4 regions of the Streptomyces sp. NPDC042002 genome follow, and region 3 is predicted to be linked to each of the others. Evidence: riboswitches for the same ligand, from Rfam matches in the RefSeq annotation. Region 3 holds a riboswitch; each other region holds the start of a gene.
The links. A riboswitch is a leader RNA that binds a small molecule or an ion and turns the genes downstream of it on or off. The one in region 3 is predicted to bind cyclic di-AMP.
Positions count from the first base shown of each region.

Region 1: linked by a shared signal. The riboswitch ahead of ACZ6KY_RS09925 (M23 family metallopeptidase) and the one ahead of ACZ6KY_RS27115 (C40 family peptidase) in region 3 are both predicted to bind cyclic di-AMP.
Region 2: linked by a shared signal. The riboswitch ahead of ACZ6KY_RS12165 (M23 family metallopeptidase) and the one ahead of ACZ6KY_RS27115 (C40 family peptidase) in region 3 are both predicted to bind cyclic di-AMP.
Region 4: linked by a shared signal. The riboswitch ahead of ACZ6KY_RS34820 (transglycosylase SLT domain-containing protein) and the one ahead of ACZ6KY_RS27115 (C40 family peptidase) in region 3 are both predicted to bind cyclic di-AMP.

Region 1 covers NZ_JBVJCT010000004.1:508,660-513,290, reverse strand. The annotation lists gene ACZ6KY_RS09930 (SGNH/GDSL hydrolase family protein) at 217-1,002, opposite strand; gene ACZ6KY_RS09925 (M23 family metallopeptidase) at 1,371-2,264, opposite strand; cyclic di-AMP (ydaO/yuaA leader) riboswitch at 2,267-2,426, opposite strand; gene ACZ6KY_RS09920 (tyrosine-protein phosphatase) at 3,058-3,855, shown strand; gene ACZ6KY_RS09915 (DUF6126 family protein) at 3,915-4,031, opposite strand; gene ACZ6KY_RS09910 (helix-turn-helix domain-containing protein) at 4,061-4,631, opposite strand, start outside.
Region 2 covers NZ_JBVJCT010000006.1:125,289-129,919, reverse strand. The annotation lists gene ACZ6KY_RS12180 (bifunctional acetate--CoA ligase family protein/GNAT family N-acetyltransferase) at 1-732, opposite strand, end outside; gene ACZ6KY_RS12175 (HPr family phosphocarrier protein) at 909-1,190, shown strand; gene ACZ6KY_RS12170 (GntR family transcriptional regulator) at 1,416-2,108, opposite strand; gene ACZ6KY_RS12165 (M23 family metallopeptidase) at 2,305-3,069, opposite strand; cyclic di-AMP (ydaO/yuaA leader) riboswitch at 3,082-3,242, opposite strand; gene ACZ6KY_RS12160 (M16 family metallopeptidase) at 3,459-4,631, opposite strand, start outside.
Region 3 covers NZ_JBVJCT010000022.1:16,607-21,237, reverse strand. The annotation lists gene ACZ6KY_RS27125 (hypothetical protein) at 95-448, shown strand; gene ACZ6KY_RS27120 (tellurite resistance/C4-dicarboxylate transporter family protein) at 593-1,573, opposite strand; gene ACZ6KY_RS27115 (C40 family peptidase) at 1,804-2,976, opposite strand; cyclic di-AMP (ydaO/yuaA leader) riboswitch at 2,985-3,154, opposite strand; gene pcrA (DNA helicase PcrA) at 3,523-4,631, shown strand, end outside.
Region 4 covers NZ_JBVJCT010000038.1:16,064-20,694, reverse strand. The annotation lists gene ACZ6KY_RS34830 (FAD-dependent oxidoreductase) at 1-529, shown strand, start outside; gene ACZ6KY_RS34825 (HAD family hydrolase) at 1,100-1,909, shown strand; gene ACZ6KY_RS34820 (transglycosylase SLT domain-containing protein) at 1,989-2,759, opposite strand; cyclic di-AMP (ydaO/yuaA leader) riboswitch at 2,763-2,923, opposite strand; partial or broken gene ACZ6KY_RS34815 (CocE/NonD family hydrolase) at 3,828-4,631, opposite strand, start outside.

The sequences.
Region 1 (4,631 bases), on a different contig from region 3:
GGTGACGGTGACCGTCGAGGCCGACGGCCCGGCGCCTGATCCGGCGCGGGCCGGCACCTCACCGGTCGAGCCCGGCCCGCCCCGGACACCGGCGCGGGTCCCGGCCGCTCGACCCGGCCGGGACCCGCGCTGTCCGTGGTGCCATGACCGGGGCGGCCCTTTGGCCGTGCCGGCGAGCTGGTCCCGTAATGGAAGACGCGACCGGGTGGTCCCGTCTCAGGCCACCGACTCGATGCGCATCTTGATGTCGTCCGGTGACAGGGTCCCCTTGGCCGCGACGTGATCGCCCGAGGACTCCCCGCGCAACCGCCGGCCGATCCACGGGACCAGATACTCGCGGGCCCACTGGATGTTGTCGCGGCGCACCTCCAGGGTGCCCCGCGGTGGGAGGGGCGGCCAGGGCTGGTCCGGGTCGGCGGGCACATCGAGGCCGAGTACCTGTCCGGCACGGAGCGCCACCCGTGTGTGCCCCTCGGGCGAGAGGTGCAGTCGGTCGCCGTCCCAGGCACGGCGGTCCTGGATCGTCTTCAGGGACCAGAGGTCGAGGACGGGACAGCCGTAGCGGTCCGCGATGGCCCGCACATGTCCGTTGTAGGTGGCGATCTTGCCGCGCAGATGCTTGAGCACGGGAACGCCACGGGTGTCGAAGCCGGTGGTCACCATGACGGCGCCGACGGCGGAGGTGAGGTCGGCTATCGCGCGCTCGAAGCGCTCCGCGACCTCGTCGGGGTCGGTGCCGGGGCGGATGATGTCGTTGCCGCCCGCGCTGAACGAGACCAGGTCCGGGCCGAGCTCCTTGGCCTTCAGGAGCTGGGTCTCGACGATCTGGTCGAGCAGTTTGCCGCGCACGGCGAGATTGGTGTAGTTGAAATCGCCTTCGGGTCGCCGGTCGGCGAGAAGTACCGCGAACCGGTCGGCCCAGCCGACGAACGCCCCGTCGGGCCCAGGGTCGCCGACGCCTTCGGTGAAGCTGTCCCCCACCGCCACGTACGACCCGATCACTGATCTGTCGTCACTCTTCGAATCGTCTGCCACATCGACCCATGATTCACCTTTCGATGTGAGCTACGCGACCGTAGGGAAGGGTTGACGGGCGGTGAGATAAGCCACTCGCCAAGCGTTGGTCAACTCTGGAATAAGGCTCATATCAGGGACGTTGAAGCATCGATCACTCAGCGGCCGGAACGTCACGGGGGAATCGCTCGGCGCGGTCGCGCGCATTGCTCGACGACGGATACTTTCCTGGTACACGCGCCCCGTGACGGAAAACACCGGAGGCCGGACCCCGAGGATCATGGGGTCCGGCCTTCGGCGGCGCTCCTGCCGTCAGGTCAGGAGCGGGGCAAGCGCCTGGAACTCAGGGCGACGGGTCAGCCGACGGCGACACCGTGCGAGCGCAGGTACGCGACCGGGTCGACGTCGGAGCCGTAGTCCGGCGTGGTGCGGATCTCGAAGTGCATGTGCGGTCCGGTGACGTTGCCGGTCGCGCCGGAGAGGCCGATCTGCTGGCCCTCGGTCACGGTCTGCCCCGCCGAGACGGACAGGGACGACATGTGGGCGTACTGGGAGTACTTGCCGTCGGCGTGCTGGATGACGACCTGGTTGCCGTAGGCGCCGCCCCAGCCGGCGGAGACGACGGTGCCCGCGGCGATGGACTTGATCGTGGTGCCGGTCGGGACCACGAAGTCCACGCCCGTGTGGTAGCCGCTGGACCACATGCTGCCCGCCACCTTGTAGCCGGTGCCTATGGTGCCGCCCTGGACCGGCAGGGTGTAGCCGGAACCGTTGTCGGCGGAAGCGGTGTCGGGGGCGGCCGACTCGGTGGCCGGGGTCGCCTGGTCGGTCTTCGGCGCCGAGGTCGTCGTGCGGGTGGCCGAGTGGGCGCCGCCGGCGAAGGCGGCCTTCTTGCCGAGCGACAGCTTCAGACCGGGGTGGATCAGCGACGGGTCGCCGCCGATGGCGGAGCGGTTGTCGGAGTAGATCTTCTTCCAGCCACCGCTGACGTTCTGCTCGTCGGCGATCTTCGAGAGGTAGTCGCCGGACCTCACCGCGTACGTCTTCGTCGTGGCGGTCTTCTCGGCGGCGGGAGCGGCGGTCGCGGCCTTCTCGACATGCTGCGCCACGGCGGTGGCCGGGGTCGCGGCGTGGGCGCCCGTGGCTCCCATCAGAGGCAGCGCGAGTGCGGCGCCACCGGTTCCGGCCACGGCGATCGAGCGGGTGAAACGGAGGGACTTGGGACGGCGGTGCTTACCCTTCGCGGGCATGACGATTTCCTCTCCGGCGCCTGCGGGGTGAGCTGTCGGGTGCGGGCTGGAGATGCCCGGCCACGCTGCTGCGCGGCTGTACCCCTAGCCTGTTCCGGAGACCGGACCAGGCACGGAACCTGTGGGTCCCCCGCTCCTGCCGTGTACGGGTGAGTGTGCGGATTCCGGGCGGCGGCAGGATTGGGCGTCCGTCCGGATTGAGGCAGAACGTAAGCGAGATGAGAGCGCGTCGACAACTACGTGCGCTTTCCGTGCGCTCATCTTTCTTGATCCATGCGGGAATTGCCGTCACCCTCTGTGGAATGACGATCTTTCGGGCCCCTCAACGCGCCAGGAAACGCGGGCCGGTTGGGAAGTGAGGACAGCAACGCATCGTCACGAATATGACGCTCCTCACGCGACTCGACTCAGGGTGCCTTATTCCAGGGCCAGTTATAACGAAGGCGCCAATCCGGACAGAACAGCCAGATATGACGCGAACGGATATCCGTCACATCCGGACCTCCGCGCATTCCGGCACACGAAACGGTATGCGGCAATGCCCCATCTCGTTCCGATTCATCCCGTCGAGTCCGCACAGCAGGAAGAGGTGACCGACCCTTCGATGCATTCGAACGGACGTACCCATGGAGCAACATCATCAAAGGGGTCCTGTCCGGAAGGCGACGCCTGTGGACAACTCATTGCCTGAGGAACCCATGTCGTATCGTCGAGAGCGCGAGCCGGAACAACTGCCGACGAGCGACGCCGAGTCCAGCCCGGCGACGCCGGCGGCCGAATGGGAGGAGCCCCCGTGACGCAGCAGGTCCCGTCGACCGAGCCCGAGCTCGGCGGAGTGCGCAACTTCCGCGACGTGGGCGGTCTGCCCGCCGCGGACGGCCGACGAGTGCGCTACGGGCACCTGTTCCGCAGCGGCCACCTCGCTCACGCCACGGAGGACGACGCCGCGTTCCTCTCCTCTCTGGGACTCCACACGATCTTCGACTTCCGCAATGCCGCGGACCAGAAGCTGGAGGGCCCGGACGTCGAACTGCCGGGCGTACGGAACGTGAACCTTCCGCTGACCGACCCGGCGGACGGCGGCGAGTTCTGGAAGATGGTCCGCGACGGCGATCTCGACCAGCTGCGCGCGATCCTCGGCGACGGCAAGGCCGCGAACCGGATGATCAACTCGTATCGCACGATCATCAAGGAGCGCACGGCCGAACACTCCCAGGTGCTGCACGCGCTGGCCGAGGACAGTGTGCCCGCGCTGATGCACTGCGCGGCCGGCAAGGACCGCGCCGGACTGTCCATCGCGATCACCCTGCTCGCCCTCGGCGTCGAGCGCGAGGCGATCGTGGCCGACTACCTGGAGTCGAACGCCGCGCACCGCCGCTACAAGGTGCGCCGCAACAACACCTCGGCCGCCGCGTACTCCCCCGAGGTCATGGAACTGCTCAGCCCCCTGTTCGACGCGCGCGCCGAGTACCTGACGGCCGCGTTCGAGACGATCGAGGAGACGTGGGGCAGCGTCGACGTCTACCTGGAGCGGGGACTGGGGATGACGCCTGAGCTGCGGGAGCGCCTGCGCGAGCGGCTGCTGGACTGAGCCGCTCGCCCGGGCCGCGGTTTCCCCTGGTTCGACTGGCTCCACTGGTGCTACGGGTGCTACTGGTTCTGCGCACCCAGCGTGAAGAGCAGGTAGACGAAGGCCGCGAAGAGGTGGCCGACGGCGACGTAGATGATCAGCCGCACCCACAGGGCACGCGGAAACTTGTCCTCCATGGACCGTGTGCGGGGTTCTGTGGGTTCGGTCATGATGTCTCTCCCGAGGTGGGGTGGCCCGTCGCCTGGCCGAGGCACAGTGCGGCGACGGGGCTCTGCAGCAGGGTGTGTACGAAGAGGAGCTCGGCTCCGGGACGCTCGGCGGCGGCGATGCGGTGCGGGGTCAGCGAGTCGAAGTGGGCGCTGTCCCCCGGCGCGAGGATGTGCGCGGTGTCCCCGAGGCGCAGCCTGAGCCGCCCCTGGAGGACGTACAACCACTCCTCACCCGGATGGACGCGCACGATGTCGCCCTGTGAGCCGTACGGGACGTGCACGCGCAGCGCCTGCATACCTCGGCCCGCGGCGCCGGCCTGCCAGTAGGTCCAGCCGCCCGCCGGAGCCGGCTCCATGTCGGCGGCCCGTACGATCGCGTCACGGTCGGCGACCGTCTCGCCGAGCAGTTCGGAGACCGTCGTACCGTAGACACGGGCCAGCGTGAGCAGCATCGGCAGCGAGGGCTGGCGCTGCCCGGTCTCCAGACGGGAGAGATGGGCGGGCGAGAGTCCGGCGGCGCGGGCGGCGGCCTCCAGCGTGAGGGTGGCACCGCGGCGCAGCGCGCGG
Region 2 (4,631 bases), on a different contig from region 3:
CAGCCGTCCGGTGAATCCGGCGTCCCGCAGGTTGTCGAGGACGCTGCGGCCGACCCCGCCGGGCTCGCGCCCGGCGCCGATGACGGCTACCGAGCCGGGGGCGAGCAGCCGCTGCACGGACCGGGCCTCGGCACGCTGCTCCCGCGCGCGCTGCACGGCAAGGGACCGGTCGGTGGGTTCGAGGTCGAACTCGAGGCGTACGACGCCGTCCTCGAAGCTGCGCTTCTGGATGTAGCCGGCGTCCGTGAACACTTTGATCATCTTGTTGTTGGCGGGCAGCACCTCGGCGGCGAAGCGGCGGATGTCCCGTTCGCGGGCCACCGCCGCGATGTGTTCGAGCAGCGCCGAGGCCACGCCGCGACCCTGGTGGGCGTCCTGCACGAGGAAGGCGACCTCGGCCTCGTCGGCGGGCGCGGACGCGGGCATCCCGTCGGCGTCGATGCGGTCGTAGCGCACGGTGGCGATGAACTCGCCGCCCACCGTGACCGCGAGGCCCACCCGGTCCACGAAGTCGTGGTGGGTGAAACGGTGGACGTCCTTGGCGGACAGCCGCGGATACGGCGCGAAGAAGCGGTAGTACTTCGACTCGTCGGACACCTGCTCGTAGAAGCTGACCAGACGCTCGGCGTCGTCCACGGTGATGGGCCTGACGCGTGCGGTGCCGCCGTCGCGCAGCACCACGTCGGCCTCCCAGTGAGCTGGGTACTCGTGCCGGTCCGACGAGGTCTGCATGGGGCCCAGAGTACGGCTCGCGTACGACAACGGCGCGAGGCAGTCTGAGGGTGACGGACGCCGGAGCGGGGCCGCGGACCGACACCGCGGCGGGCGGAACCCGGGACCGTCCGGGCATGCCTCACGATATGGAACACTGGTCTAGACAACCTGGAACACCCGAAGGGCAGCATCACATGGCTGAGCGCCGCGTCAACGTCGGCTGGACCGAGGGCCTCCACGCCCGCCCCGCCTCCATCTTCGTCCGGGCCGCCACGGCCTCCGGCATCCCCGTGACGATCGCCAAGTCCGACGGCAACCCCGTCAACGCGGCCTCCATGCTCGCGGTCCTCGGCCTGGGCGCCCAGGGCGGCGAGGAGATCGTCCTCGCGTCGGACTCCGAGGGCGCGGACGCCGCTCTCGACCGTCTGGCGAAGCTGATCGCCGAGGGACTCGACGAGCTCCCCGAGACCGTCTGAGCCCACGAGGCACCCAGGACACACGCGGCTGGGCCGCGCCGCCCTTCCCCCGGGTGGCGCGGCCCAGCCGTTTTCCGTACTCCGCTCAGGAATTCTCCCGGTGACACGCGGGGCCCTCGTGCCGTGGTCCCGGGAATAGCGCGCGCCGAAATTCCGGACACGCGAATAAAAGGGCATCAGAAATGAGGCCCTGCCGAATATCCCTCTTTGTATACGGCGCCCGTGTTAATGACGCAGGCCCGTCATGTTTACGGGATGTTGCGAACTTCTCACACGGTCCGGCCGCTCGCCGCCGGGAAATCGGAGCCGGTGCACGGCCGTCGCGCGCTCGGTGTGCAGCGCCGTGATCGCGCGGGCCCGCTCGCCGTCGCCGCGGGCGACCGCGTCCACGATGCCGCCGTGCTCGGCCCAGGACTCCGCGGGGTTGGCCGGCGCCTCCACCGAGTACATCCAGGCGATCTTGTGCCGCAGCTGGGCGAGCGTGGAGGTCAGCGCGGGACTGCCGGACGCCTGTGCGAGCGTCTCGTGGAACCAGCCGCCCAGCGAGCGCAGATCCTCGCTGTGGCCCCTCCTGGAACGCTCCTGGCCCAGCCTGACCAGGCCTCGCAGCACCTTGAGGTGGGCCTCCGTACGCCGTTGGGCGGCCCGCGCGGCGCCCAGCGGTTCCAGCAGCATGCGCATCTCCAGGAGGTCCGCGGCCTCCTGCTCGGTGGGTTCCGCGACGCACGCGCCCGCGTGCCGGCGGGTGACCACGAAGCCCTCGGCCTCCAGGGTGCGCAGCGCCTCGCGCACGGGGACGCGCGAGACGCCGTAGCGCCGCGCGAGCAGTTCCTCGGTGAGCCGGCCGCCGCGCTCGTAGACACCCGCGACGATGTCGTCACGGATCGCCGTGCATACCGAGTGCGCCGGAATACGCATGACCGACCTCCGCTTTAATCCCCGCGAAACGCCATCGATTGACGCTTGTTCAGTGACTCTATTGCAGGAAGCCTGAATTTCCGATGGCGGGCCTGAATCCATGGATATTTTTTGGACAGACGGCCTCCGGAAACGATGATGCCCCGGCTCGGTGAGCCGGGGCATCGAAAGCGGTGAAGAAGCCGCGAAGCGGTCGTCAGACGTTGACTCCGTGCGAGCGCAGGTACGCGACCGGGTCGATGTCCGAGCCGTACTCCGCGGTCGTACGGGCCTCGAAGTGGAGGTGCGGTCCGGTGGTGTTGCCGGTGTCCCCGGAGAGGCCGATCTGCTGCCCCGGAGTGACCGCCTGCCCCACCGACACCCCGATGGACGACAGGTGGCCGTACATGGTGTACGTGCCGTCGTGCATCTTGATCACGACTTGATTGCCGTAGGCGCCGCCCCAGCCGGTCGTGACGACGGTGCCGGAGCCGACGGTGTGGACCGAGGTGCCGTACGCGGCGTGGAAGTCGACGCCGGTGTGGCTGCCCGAGGACCAGAGGCTGCTGCTGGCCTGGTAGCCGGTGGAGATGTACGAACCGGTGATCGGGATGACGAACGTGTTCAGGCGCTTGCGCTCGGCCTCACGGGCGGCGCGCTCCTTGGCCTCGCGGGCCTTCGCGGCCTGCTCCGCGGCGTGCTTGCGCGCGGTCTGCTCGGCCTGCTTCCGCGCGGCGGCCTCGTCGGCGGCGCGCTGCTGCGCGAAGGCCTGGGCGTCGATCTGGTCGGCGACCGAGTCGCCGAGCGTGACGGCCTGGGTCAGCCCGGTCTGCTCGACGGAGGATTCCGCGGCGAACGCGGGGGCGGCCAGGGTTCCGATCACACCGGTGGTGGTGAGCGCCGCGACCCCGACGGCGGTCTTGGTCGTGCTGTGCACGCGGCTCTGACGACGATGCTTGCCGGTGCCACAAGAGAACGCCATGTAGGGGCTGATCCTTTCCTTCCCTCTCGCCTACCGGGTTAGCTGACGGGTTCGGAGCAGGAAGGTCTCCTACGGACCCCCTCCGGGGAGGGCGTCCGATTCACCCCAGGGACTACGTGTGGGTCCCCGGCTCCCCTGACTCGCGCCATAGGGGGACTCGGCGATGACTGTCCGGTGCCGCGGGCGCGGCGCACTGCGTGACGAACAGCCGGACCGACGCTAAACGCGGCATCATTCGAACAACAAACAGATCACGATTTTTGTAACGCATCCCACAGAGCAGAAGGGCAACTCCCGCACGAATGCGGACATCTTGGGGGCGGGGTCCGGGAAAAGAGAAGGCCCTGGCGACTCTTCAGTCATCAGGGCCCTCTTCGGTCGCACGGGCTCTACTCGGCGGCCACCACGCTGACTTCACCGATTCCGAGGGCCCTGACCGGCTCCTCGATCTGTGCCGCGTCGCCCACCAGGACGGTCACCAGACGGTCCATCGGGAACGCGCTCACGGCGGCCGCGGTGGCCTCCACGGTGCCGGTGGCGGCCAGTTGCTGATAGAGCGTCGCCTGATAGTCGTCCGGCAGGTGCTGCTCGACCTGGTCCGCGAGCGTGCTCGCGACGGCCGCCGCCGTCTCGAACTTGAGGGGCGCGACACCCACCAGGTTCTGCACGGCGACATCGCGCTCCGTGTCGGTCAGCCCTTCGGCCGCGAGGGTGCGCAGCACCTTCCACAGGTCGTCGAGCGCCGGACCCGTGTTCGGGGTGTCCACCGAGCCGCTGATGGCGAGCATCGCGACGCCCGTGCCGTCCGGCGCGGAGCGCAGGACCTGGCCGAACGCCCGTACGCCGTAGGTGTAGCCCTTCTCCTCGCGCAGGACGCGGTCCAGGCGCGAGGTGAGGGTGCCGCCGAGGCAGTAGGTGCCGAGCACCTGGGCGGGCCACACGCGGTCGTGCCGGTCGGCGCCGACCCGGCCGATGAGCAGCTGGGTCTGGACGGCCCCGGGGCGGTCGACGATGATCACGCGGCCGGTGTCGTCGGCGCTCACCGGCGGCACGGGGCGCGGCTCGGCGGACGAACCCGTCCAGGAGCCGAGCGTGTCGCCGAGCAGCTCGTCGAGGTCGACACCGGTCAGGTCGCCGACGACGACCGCGGTGGCCGTGGCCGGGCGTACGTGCTTCTCGTAGAAGGCGCGTACGGCCGCCGAGTCGATGTTCTGGACGGTCTCCTCGGTGCCCTGGCGCGGACGCGACATACGCGCGCTCGCCGGGAACAGCTCCTTGGAGAGCTCCTTGGCGGCACGACGGGCGGGGTTGGCCGTCTCGTGCGGGATCTCGTCCAGCCGGTTGCGCACCAGCCGCTCGACCTCGCTGTCCGCGAACGCGGGGGCCCGCAGGGCGTCGGCGAGCAGGCCCAGGGCCTTGGCCAGGCGCGAGACGGGCACTTCGAGGGACAGCCGTACACCGGGGTGGTCGGCGTGCGCGTCGAGCGTGGCGCCGCAGCGCTCCAGTTCGGCGGCGAAGTCCTCGGCCGAGTGCTTGTCGGTGCCCTCGGAGAAGGCGCGCGC
Region 3 (4,631 bases):
AAGAGGGTGACGAGCGAGGGGGGAGCGGGGAGGTGGAGCGAAGGGGCGGCCCGGTGGGAAGGGGCGTCAGGGTGTGCGATTAGGCTCCGGCCCCATGGGCGTACTCATCCACCTCTTCGTCGGCCTGCACATCATCGGCATCGCCGCGCTCCTCGGCGGCTTCTTCACCCAGATGAAGGCGATGGGCAAGGGCACCGCCCGCTTCGTCCCCGCGATGCTGCACGGCGCGCTGACCATGCTGGTCACCGGTGTCGCCCTGGTCGGGCTCAACCAGGCCGACGGCAACACGGTCAACACCGTCAAGATCGGTGTGAAGCTGGCCCTGCTGATCGTGATCCTCGGGCTCGTCTATGTGAAGCGGGACGACGAGACGGTGGACAAGCGCCTCTTCGGCCTCGTCGGGCTGCTGACCGTCGCGAACATCTTCATCGCCGTCCTGTGGACCTGACAGACACGTTCACCCCCGCGTGCGAGGCTTGGCCGGCCCCTCGCCTTGGCGAGGCAGGGTTGGCCGGCCCCCTCACCTCCGCGAGGCAGGCTGGACCGGCGCCTCACCTCCGTACCTCCGTGAGGGCAGGCTGGACCGGCGCCTTCACGCCCGTGTCGAGGACCTGACGGCGAGGGCGGCGCCCGCGGCGACCGCCAGCCACGCCGCCACCGCGATCCACAGCAGCACCTGCCCCGTGCCCTTGAGCCAGAAGACGTCGAGGGCGGACGCGACCGAGAGGGTCGCCACCGCCGTCATCCCCAGCGGGAAGACGGTCGCCCAGCGCCGCATGTCGTACCGCGGGCGCGGCCACACCGCCTCCGCGATGATCAGCAGGCAGTAACAGGCGAGGTCGAGCACGAGCAGTGTGCCGGTCGCGGCGCGCAGGACGCCCTGGTCGTCGTTGTTCCACAGGTACATGTTCACGTGGTGCGCGGTGACGAGTTCCGCCCCGGCCAGTGCCGAGATCGCGAGCGCGCCGCCCGCCACCCAGTGGTCCCCGGCGCCCTTCCTCACCTCCCACAGGTCGAAGTGCGCGAACGACACCCCGTAGAGCACGATCCCCAGCCAGAACAGCACCATCGCCGTGTGCGCGAGCCAGTCCGAACCCACGGCGGTGGCGATCGTCGAGCCGAGGACCGAGAGCCCCTGCGTGGCCACGCAGACGAGGAACACCTCTCCCGCCATACGGCGCCGCCAGTGCCGTACGACGGCCAGCAGCAGGATCGGCCAGAGCGCGGCCGACAGGGCGAGCAGGACCTCGGCGAGCCCCTGCCACCCCAGTACGGAGAACCTGGTGCCGAGCACGGTGGTCGCCGCGACCGCGTTGAGCCCGGCCGGCGTGCCGGCCTGCCGCACCCATTGCTCCCGGTCGCCCGCCAGCCGGACGAGGAAGTCCGCGGCGAGCCCGAGCCAGGCGAGCGACGCCAGGACCAGCGCGATCCGGGAGAGGGTCTCGTAGCCGGTCAGGTGCAGCCCGATCGAGATGACGCCGGTGGCCATGACGGCGGTTCCGGCGGCGGGCGACCGTCCCGCCCACCAGGCGCGGAACGAAGCGGTGTCCGGCATGTCCGGTGTATCTGGCATGCGCCCGATGCTAGGGATCTCCGGACCGGTTACCGACGGGGCACGCGCGTGGGGAGCGCGAAAACACCGGGCACGCGTGCGTGGGGGACGAAAACAGCGGAGCACGCGCGCGTGGGATACGAAACGCCGGGGCACGCGTGCGTGCCGTACGAAACGAGGGGCACACGCGCGTGGAGCTTCAGTCGCTCCACGCGCGCGTGCCCCGCGAAGGATGTCGCCCGCGCCCCGGACTACGCCGGGCGCACCACGCTGTGGATCGCCGAGGTGCCGTCGTAGTAGATCGACTCCTCGCGGACGTACGCTCCCGGTTTCGGCGCGTGGATCATCATGCCGTTGCCGATGTAGAGGCCGACGTGGCTGATGTCGTTGTAGAAGAAGACCAGGTCACCGGGCTGGGCGTCGGCGAGGGAGACCGTCGTGCCGGCGTTCACCTGGTCGTAGGTGACGCGCGGGAGACCGACACCGGCGGCCTTCCAGGCGGCCTGGGTCAGGCCCGAGCAGTCGTAGGAGTCCGGGCCGGTGGCGCCCCAGACGTACGGCTTGCCGATCTGGGTGCGGGCGAACGCGAGCGCCTTGGCCGCCTTGGTCGCGTACGAGGAGTCCGGGGCCGTCGATCCCGTCGCCGGTCCGGCAGTCGATCCGGCCGTCGAGCCGGTCGTGGTGCCGGACGACTGCCGCTGGGCGGCCTTCTCGGCGGCCGCCTGCTGTCGTGCCAGCTCCGCCGCCTTGGCCGTGGCCCGCTCCTGCTTCTTCTTCTCGATGGCCGCCAGCCGCGCCTTGTCCTCGGCGTTCAGCTTCGAGAGCAGGCCGCGGGCCTCGCCGAGCTTGCGCTGCACCGCGGCCTTGGACGTCCTGAGCGCGTTCTGCGAGGCGGTCAGCGACTGCAGGCTCCGGCTGGCCTCCGTACGCTTCCTGGTGGTGGCGGCCTGGTCGGTGATGTAGTCGTCCACGGCCGCCTTCTGGCGGGTCGTCAGACGGCTCATCAGCTGGGTCTGGTCGAAGTAGTCCTGCGGGTTGTCCGCGAGCAGCAGTGTCGCGGTGCTGGGCGCGACGGCCCCGGTGCGGTACTGCGCCGCGGCGAACGAACCCAGCTCCTCGCGCGCGGTGTTGAGCTTCTCGGTGCGCTGGGCGACGTCGTCGAGCAGGGTGTCGACGCGCTTCCGCTGCTTGGCGGCCTTCTCCCGGGTCGCGTTGTACTTGTCGGTGGCCGTCTCGGCCTGGTGGTAGAGGTCGTTGACCTTCTTCGAGACCTCTTCGACGCTGGGTCTGGGTTCGGCCGAGGGGGCGGCGTTCGCCGTCTGGGAGAGCAGGGCCACGGAGGCGAGGGCCGCCGTGGCGAGGGCCGGGGTCCGTATGCCTGCGATGCGCGTACCCGTAGGACGCCATTTGCGGTGCGACGCCAAGAGAGGCGACTCCTTCCGTCATCCGCCTGCCGAGTTAGCTGTCGGGTTCGGGCGGGTGGTTCCGGAAGGTTGCCCTACGGTCCATGCCCCACAAGGCGGTTGGACCGATTCACCCCGAGTTCGGTGGGTCCCCGGCTCCGGCGGCCCGTGGGCGTACCGAACTCGGCGGAGGCCGCTCGGCCCGGCGAGGTTCGCCGGTTGCGGTCGAGTGGCCTTCCGGCACGCTAACCAACTGTTGTGGCCCGTGTGAAGGTTGATGTGCGATATGCCCGATACATTTTCGTGACCTTCGCCGCGTACTCCGTCTCATGTGATGCGTTTGAGTTGATCTATCCGTATATGGGGTCAATGGTGCTTGTGACCTTCATGTGATGGCGGCTCCCTTGCGGAGGCGTCCCGCCGAACCTCACCTGGAGTGACAGGTCGGTCATGAAAGGTGATGGGCGGTCGTGTGGGCCCGGATGTCCGGGATTCGCGTCACGAGTTCCGGTCGAGTTCCCGGGGTGGCGGCGGGCTGTCAGTGGGGCGGCCTAGACTCGGAGAGCGATGAGCAGCCTCTTTGACGACAGCTTCCTGGCGGACCTCAAGCCCTCCGCGGCCCACGAGGACGAACACCCGCCGCCGCCCGAGGACGATCACGTACCGGAGCCGGTTCCGGACGATCTGTTCGGCGGGAAGTTCGACATGCCGCCGAGCCGGGACGCGTACTACCGCGACGGCGCGCCCAGGCCCGCCGTGGACCCGGCGGCCCTGCTGGACGGACTGAACGAGAACCAGCGCGCGGCCGTGGTGCACTCCGGCTCCCCGCTGCTCATCGTGGCCGGTGCCGGCTCCGGCAAGACCCGGGTGCTCACGCACCGGATCGCGCATCTGCTCGGCGAGCGCAACGTCCACCCCGGCCAGATCCTCGCGATCACCTTCACGAACAAGGCCGCGGGCGAGATGAAGGAGCGCGTGGAGGCGCTCGTGGGCCCGCGCGCCAACGCGATGTGGGTGATGACCTTCCACAGCGCCTGCGTCCGCATCCTGCGCCGCGAGAGCAAGACGCTCGGATTCACCTCGTCCTTCTCGATCTACGACGCCGCCGACTCCAAGCGTCTGATGGCGCTCGTCTGCCGTGATCTCGACCTCGACCCCAAGCGCTTCCCGCCGAAGTCGTTCAGCGCCAAGATCTCGAACCTGAAGAACGAGCTGATCGACGAGGAGGACTTCGCCGCTCAGGCCACCGACGGCTTCGAGAAGACCCTCGCCCAGGCGTACGCGATGTACCAGTCGCGGCTGCGCGAGGCCAACGCGCTCGACTTCGACGACCTGATCATGACCACGGTCCATCTGCTGCGCGCCTTCCCGGACGTCGCCGAGCACTACCGGCGCCGCTTCCGGCACGTCATGGTCGACGAGTACCAGGACACCAACCACGCGCAGTACGCGCTCGTCCGGGAACTCGTGGGCACCTCCGAGCACCCCGTGGACGTACCGCCCAGCGCGCACGAACTGCCCCCCGCCGAGCTGTGCGTCGTGGGTGACGCGGACCAGTCGATCTACGCCTTCCGGGGCGCGACCATCCGCAACATCCTCCAGTTCGAGGAGAACTACCCGAACGCGACGACGATCCTCCTGGAGCAGAACTACCGCTCCACCCAGACGATCCTGTC
Region 4 (4,631 bases), on a different contig from region 3:
GCCCAGGCTGCGCCCCGAGTCGCCGTTCGGGCGCGCCTGGTCCCTGTGGGCGCTGAGCTACTACCCGCAGCCCTACCGCTATCTGCCCGCCCAGGCCCGGCACTACCTGGTCCGCCGGGTGCTCGGTCCGCTCGGCGCCTGGTGGCTCCGTGACCGTTTCGAGGGCAAGGTCACGGTCCGCGAGGTCCAGCGGATCGTCGGCGCCGCGGCCCCCGACGGCAGCCCGGTCCTCACGGTGCAGACGCATGGTGGCCGGGTGGACGAGCTCTCCGCCGATCACGTGATCGCGGCGACCGGCTATCGCGTCGACATCGCCGCGATGGACTTCCTCGGGCACGAGCTCCGCGCGGAGCTGGCGGTGAGCCGCGGTACACCGAAGCTGGGTGCCGGGTACCGGTCCTCCGTTCCCGGGCTGTACTTCACGGGCCTGCCCGCGGCGGCCTCGTACGGGCCGGTGATGCGCTTCGTGTGCGGGACGGAGTTCGCCTCCCCGCGCCTGGCCGGGCATCTGGTGGCCGCGCACGGGTGAGGTGAGGCACGCCGACGGCGGGTGCGACCGACGGTGGGAGCGGCCGAGGGGGGCGGGCTGGCGGGCCGGCCCCTCGCCGTCGGCCTCCTGGCCGCGCCCTCAGGTCGGCGTGCTCGAACCAGCCAGTGGCCAAGGGGACTTGGGGAATGCGTCCACCCGCGTCCGACCGTTGGGACTGAGACCTGCCTGCGACCGTGGGGACTTGGGACCCGCCTTCCGGCCCCTCTGGCCGGGGGGCCTACGGGCCTACCGTTCCCCGGACTTGTCGACGCTCGTCGGCGATTCCCGCCGCGGCGCGTGCTGTCGCCGAGTCGGTCGGTCGCGTCGGGTCATCGAGCCGGCCTGCCATCGGTGCGTGCTGTCGCCGAGTTGGCTTGCAGCGAGGCGGTGTTGGGGTGTTGTGGTCGGTCGTGTGCGGGAAAGTCGGTGTGGGCGGAAGCGGACCTTGCGTGATCCGAAGCGGTCGCAACGCGCTTACCACCGTACGGTGAACGGCGTTGCTGACGGGATACCGGACGTCGTCCGGTTCACGCCGGGCCGATGAGTCGTTCGATCCGTATTCTTCGGATCATGGCCGCTCCGACTGCATATTCACTCATCGCCACTGACCTGGACGGAACGCTGCTGCGCGGCGACGACACCCTCTCCGACCGGTCACGCGCCGCGTTGGCGAAGGTGATCCAGGCGGGTGCCCAGCATCTCGTGGTGACGGGCCGCCCCGCACCGCGCGTGCGACCGCTCCTCGACGAACTCGGCGGTGAGGGACTGGCGGTGTGCGGGCAGGGAGCGCAGCTGTACGACGCCGGAGCGGACCGCATGCTGTGGTCGGTCACCCTGGACAGGGAACTGGCGGAGACGGCGCTCGGCAAGATCGAGGCGGAGGTCGGGCTGCTGTACGCGGCGGTCGACCAGGACGGCGTGGACGGACTGACGCTCATCGAGCCGGGGTATGTGATGCCGCATCCGACCCTGCCGGCCGTGCGGGTGCCGCGCCGGGACGACCTCTGGACGGAGCCGATCAGCAAGGTGCTGCTCCGCCACCCGTCCCTGTCCGACGACGAGTTGGCCTCCGCGGCGCGGGGAGTGGTCGGTTCGCTGGCGACGGTCACCATGTCCGGGCCCGGCACCGTCGAACTCCAGCCATGCGGGGTGACCAAGGCGACGGGCCTCGCTCTGGCCGCGGCGCACCTGGGACTCACCCCGTGCTCGACGCTCGCCTTCGGTGACATGCCCAATGACATCCCGATGTTCGACTGGGCCGCCCGCGGGGTGGCGATGACCAACGCCCACCCGGAACTGAAGGCGGTGGCCGACGAGGTCACGCTGTCGAACGAGGACGACGGGATCGCGGTGGTCCTGGAGCGCCTCTTCGGCTTCTAGCGGCGGCAACGCACCCGCCGGCGGCACCGAGGAGGTGCCGCCGGCGGGCGCGGGCGAAGCCGAGGACGTCAGGGTCTGATCAGTAGGCGCCGTTGACGTTGTCGATGGAGCCGTAGGTCTTGGCCGCGTAGTTGCAGGCCGCGCTGATGTTCGCGACCGGGTCGTAGATGTTCATCGACGTGCCGGCGACGTGGTAGGCCTGGAACGTGGGGTCGATGACCTGGAGCAGCCCCTTGGAGGGAATGCCCGCGGCGGCGTTGGAGTCCCAGTTGTTGATGGCGTTGGGGTTGCCGGAGGACTCGCGCATCACGTTGCGGTAGATGCCGTCGTAGCTGCCCGGTATGCCCGCCTTGGCCATGACGTCCAGGGACTGCTTGATCCAGCCGTCGAGGTTGTTGGAGTAGGTCTTGAGCGAGGCCTGGGTGGCGGTGGCCGGGGTGGACTTGGCGACGGCCGGGGTCGCGTTCGCCGTGGTGGTCACGACCGTCGACTTCAGCTTCTTCGTACCCACGGTCAGCTTCAGGCCCGGACGGATCAGGGCGGGGTTGGAGCCGATGACCGCGCGGTTCGCCACGTACAGCTTCTTCCAGCCACCGCTCTCGGGGTGCTTCTGCGCCACCTTGGAGAGGGTGTCGCCCGCGACCACCTTGTAGGTGAGGAGCTGCACGTTGGGGATCACCGCGGTGTGGGCGGCCTTCGTGAGCTGCGGGGCCTGCGCCGGAGTCGCTGCGTGGGCGCCGGTGGCGCTCACGAGCGGGAGGGCGAGGGCGATGCCACCCGTTCCGGCGGCGATCATGCCCCGGGTGATGACGTTGGTCTTCATGCGGCGGTGCTTGCCTCGTACGGGCATGACGAATGTCCTCTCCGACGCCTGCGAGGTGAGCTGTCGGGTTCGGGCGGGAGATGCCCGGCCGCGTTATGGGCGCGGCTTCACCCCTAGCCGGTCCGGTGTGTCCGGATCGGCGGCTTACCTGTGGTTCCCCCGCTCCTGCCGTGCGTGGGTGGGTGGGTTTCCGGGCGGCGGCAGGATTCGGCGATCCGCCCGGGATCGACCAGAACGTATGCGAGAGCACATGTCCGGAACAAGGCAAGATTTGGCTGCGAAGATCGATTTCACCTGGTTAGGGCGCGGGGAAAAAGTCCGATTGCGCCGGAATTGGATCCTCAACTTGCCTTTGGCGAAGGGGTTGGTCGGGAGGCGGCGCGAGTTGGCGCCCCGGCTCGCTGGTGACTCAATTCACCAGACCAAGGGTCATCAAGGCGGCGTACCGGGTAATTCGGGCATTGTGCTTCGGGTGGTGGTGGGGTGCGGAGCCCCCGGAGGGCACCGAGCGGCCCCTCGCGCAGCGAGATTTGTGGCGCGGGACACGTCGGGCGCGGCCCGTCCGGGGCCGAGGCGCAGGCCGGACGCCGACCGGGCTCGGCGGCCCGGAGCGGGCTACGCCGGACTCGGGACCGAGTCCGGGCGAGCCGGACCGAGTTGCGTCGAACCGGGCGAGCGCAGCCCGAGCCTTGATGGGCGCGGGGTGAAGTGCGTTCCGTGGCACCGGTGTTCGGCGCACACGCGAGATGTCGGTGCCGGGACGCGGGGCATGCCGACGCGGGGGATGCGCGGCGGATCGGCGCGGGGGTGCCCGGCGGATCGGTACGGGGAGGCCAGGTGACCAGTGTCGGGACGCCGGGGCGGATCGGTGTCGGGGCGCCGGGCTGATCGGCGTCCGGACGCGCGGCGCGAAGAGGGCTTACGGGGCGAACTCCCGTCCCCGTAAGCCCTGTCGGCCCGGCCCGGTCAGGCCTTGTCGGCCAGGTGAGGCCCGGTCAGGGCCCAGCCCAGCCCAGCCCAGCCCGGCCCGGCCCGGCCAGACCCTGTTGTCCCGGCCCGGCCCCTGTTGGCCAGGCCAGTCCCGGTCAGCCCGCAGCCCGCAGCGCGCGGGATTCCCTTCCCCCAGGTCCGGTGGAAGACGACCTCGTCGCCGTCCTTGCAGACGACCTCGTCGGTCGTGATGAAGTTCCGCGCGTCGCAGGTGATGGCGGAGACCGTCTCGACGCGGGCGTCCCAGGGCAGGTCCGGTCGGTGCAGCCGGATCGACCGGGTCGAGCGGGCGCGGGCGGACAGCGGGTCCGACTCGTCGATCGTGTACGTCTCCCGCGCGTCCTCCGTGCATTCGAGGCCGTCGGGGAACGCGCGGGTGCCGCCGTGCTCCGGGTCCACCTCCAGGCGTCAGGCGCCAGGTGCCCGCGGCCACGTCGCGCGGGACCAGGCGTTCCGGGCGGGGCTCGTCCAGGGTCTCGGAGACGGTCACGCCGAGGGGTTCGGACTCCTCGGGCTCCCCGAGGGTGATCGAGGGGTCCGACTCCCTTGTCCGTACGGGGAGTTCCAGGGTGCTGCCGATCGGGTCCAGGGTGAAGCCCGCCTCCGAGCCCGGCTGGGGCCAGATCCAGGGCCAGTACGCGGAGGAGACGCCCAGGCGGATGCGGTGGCCCGCCGGGAACGCGTAGCCGATGCCGGTCAGGTCGAACGCCACGTTCTCCGTAGTACCCGGTCTCCGGGGAACCGCCTGGTCGCGGCCCCGGCGTGCCGACAGGTTCAGGACACCTCGGGTGACGAGCGTGGACGATCCGTCCGGGGCCACGTCGCACAGCCGGGCGATCACCTGGCCCCTGGGTGACGCTGACGTCAGCCGCAGATCGACCGGGGGCGGCCAGCACCCAGGTCTCCTCC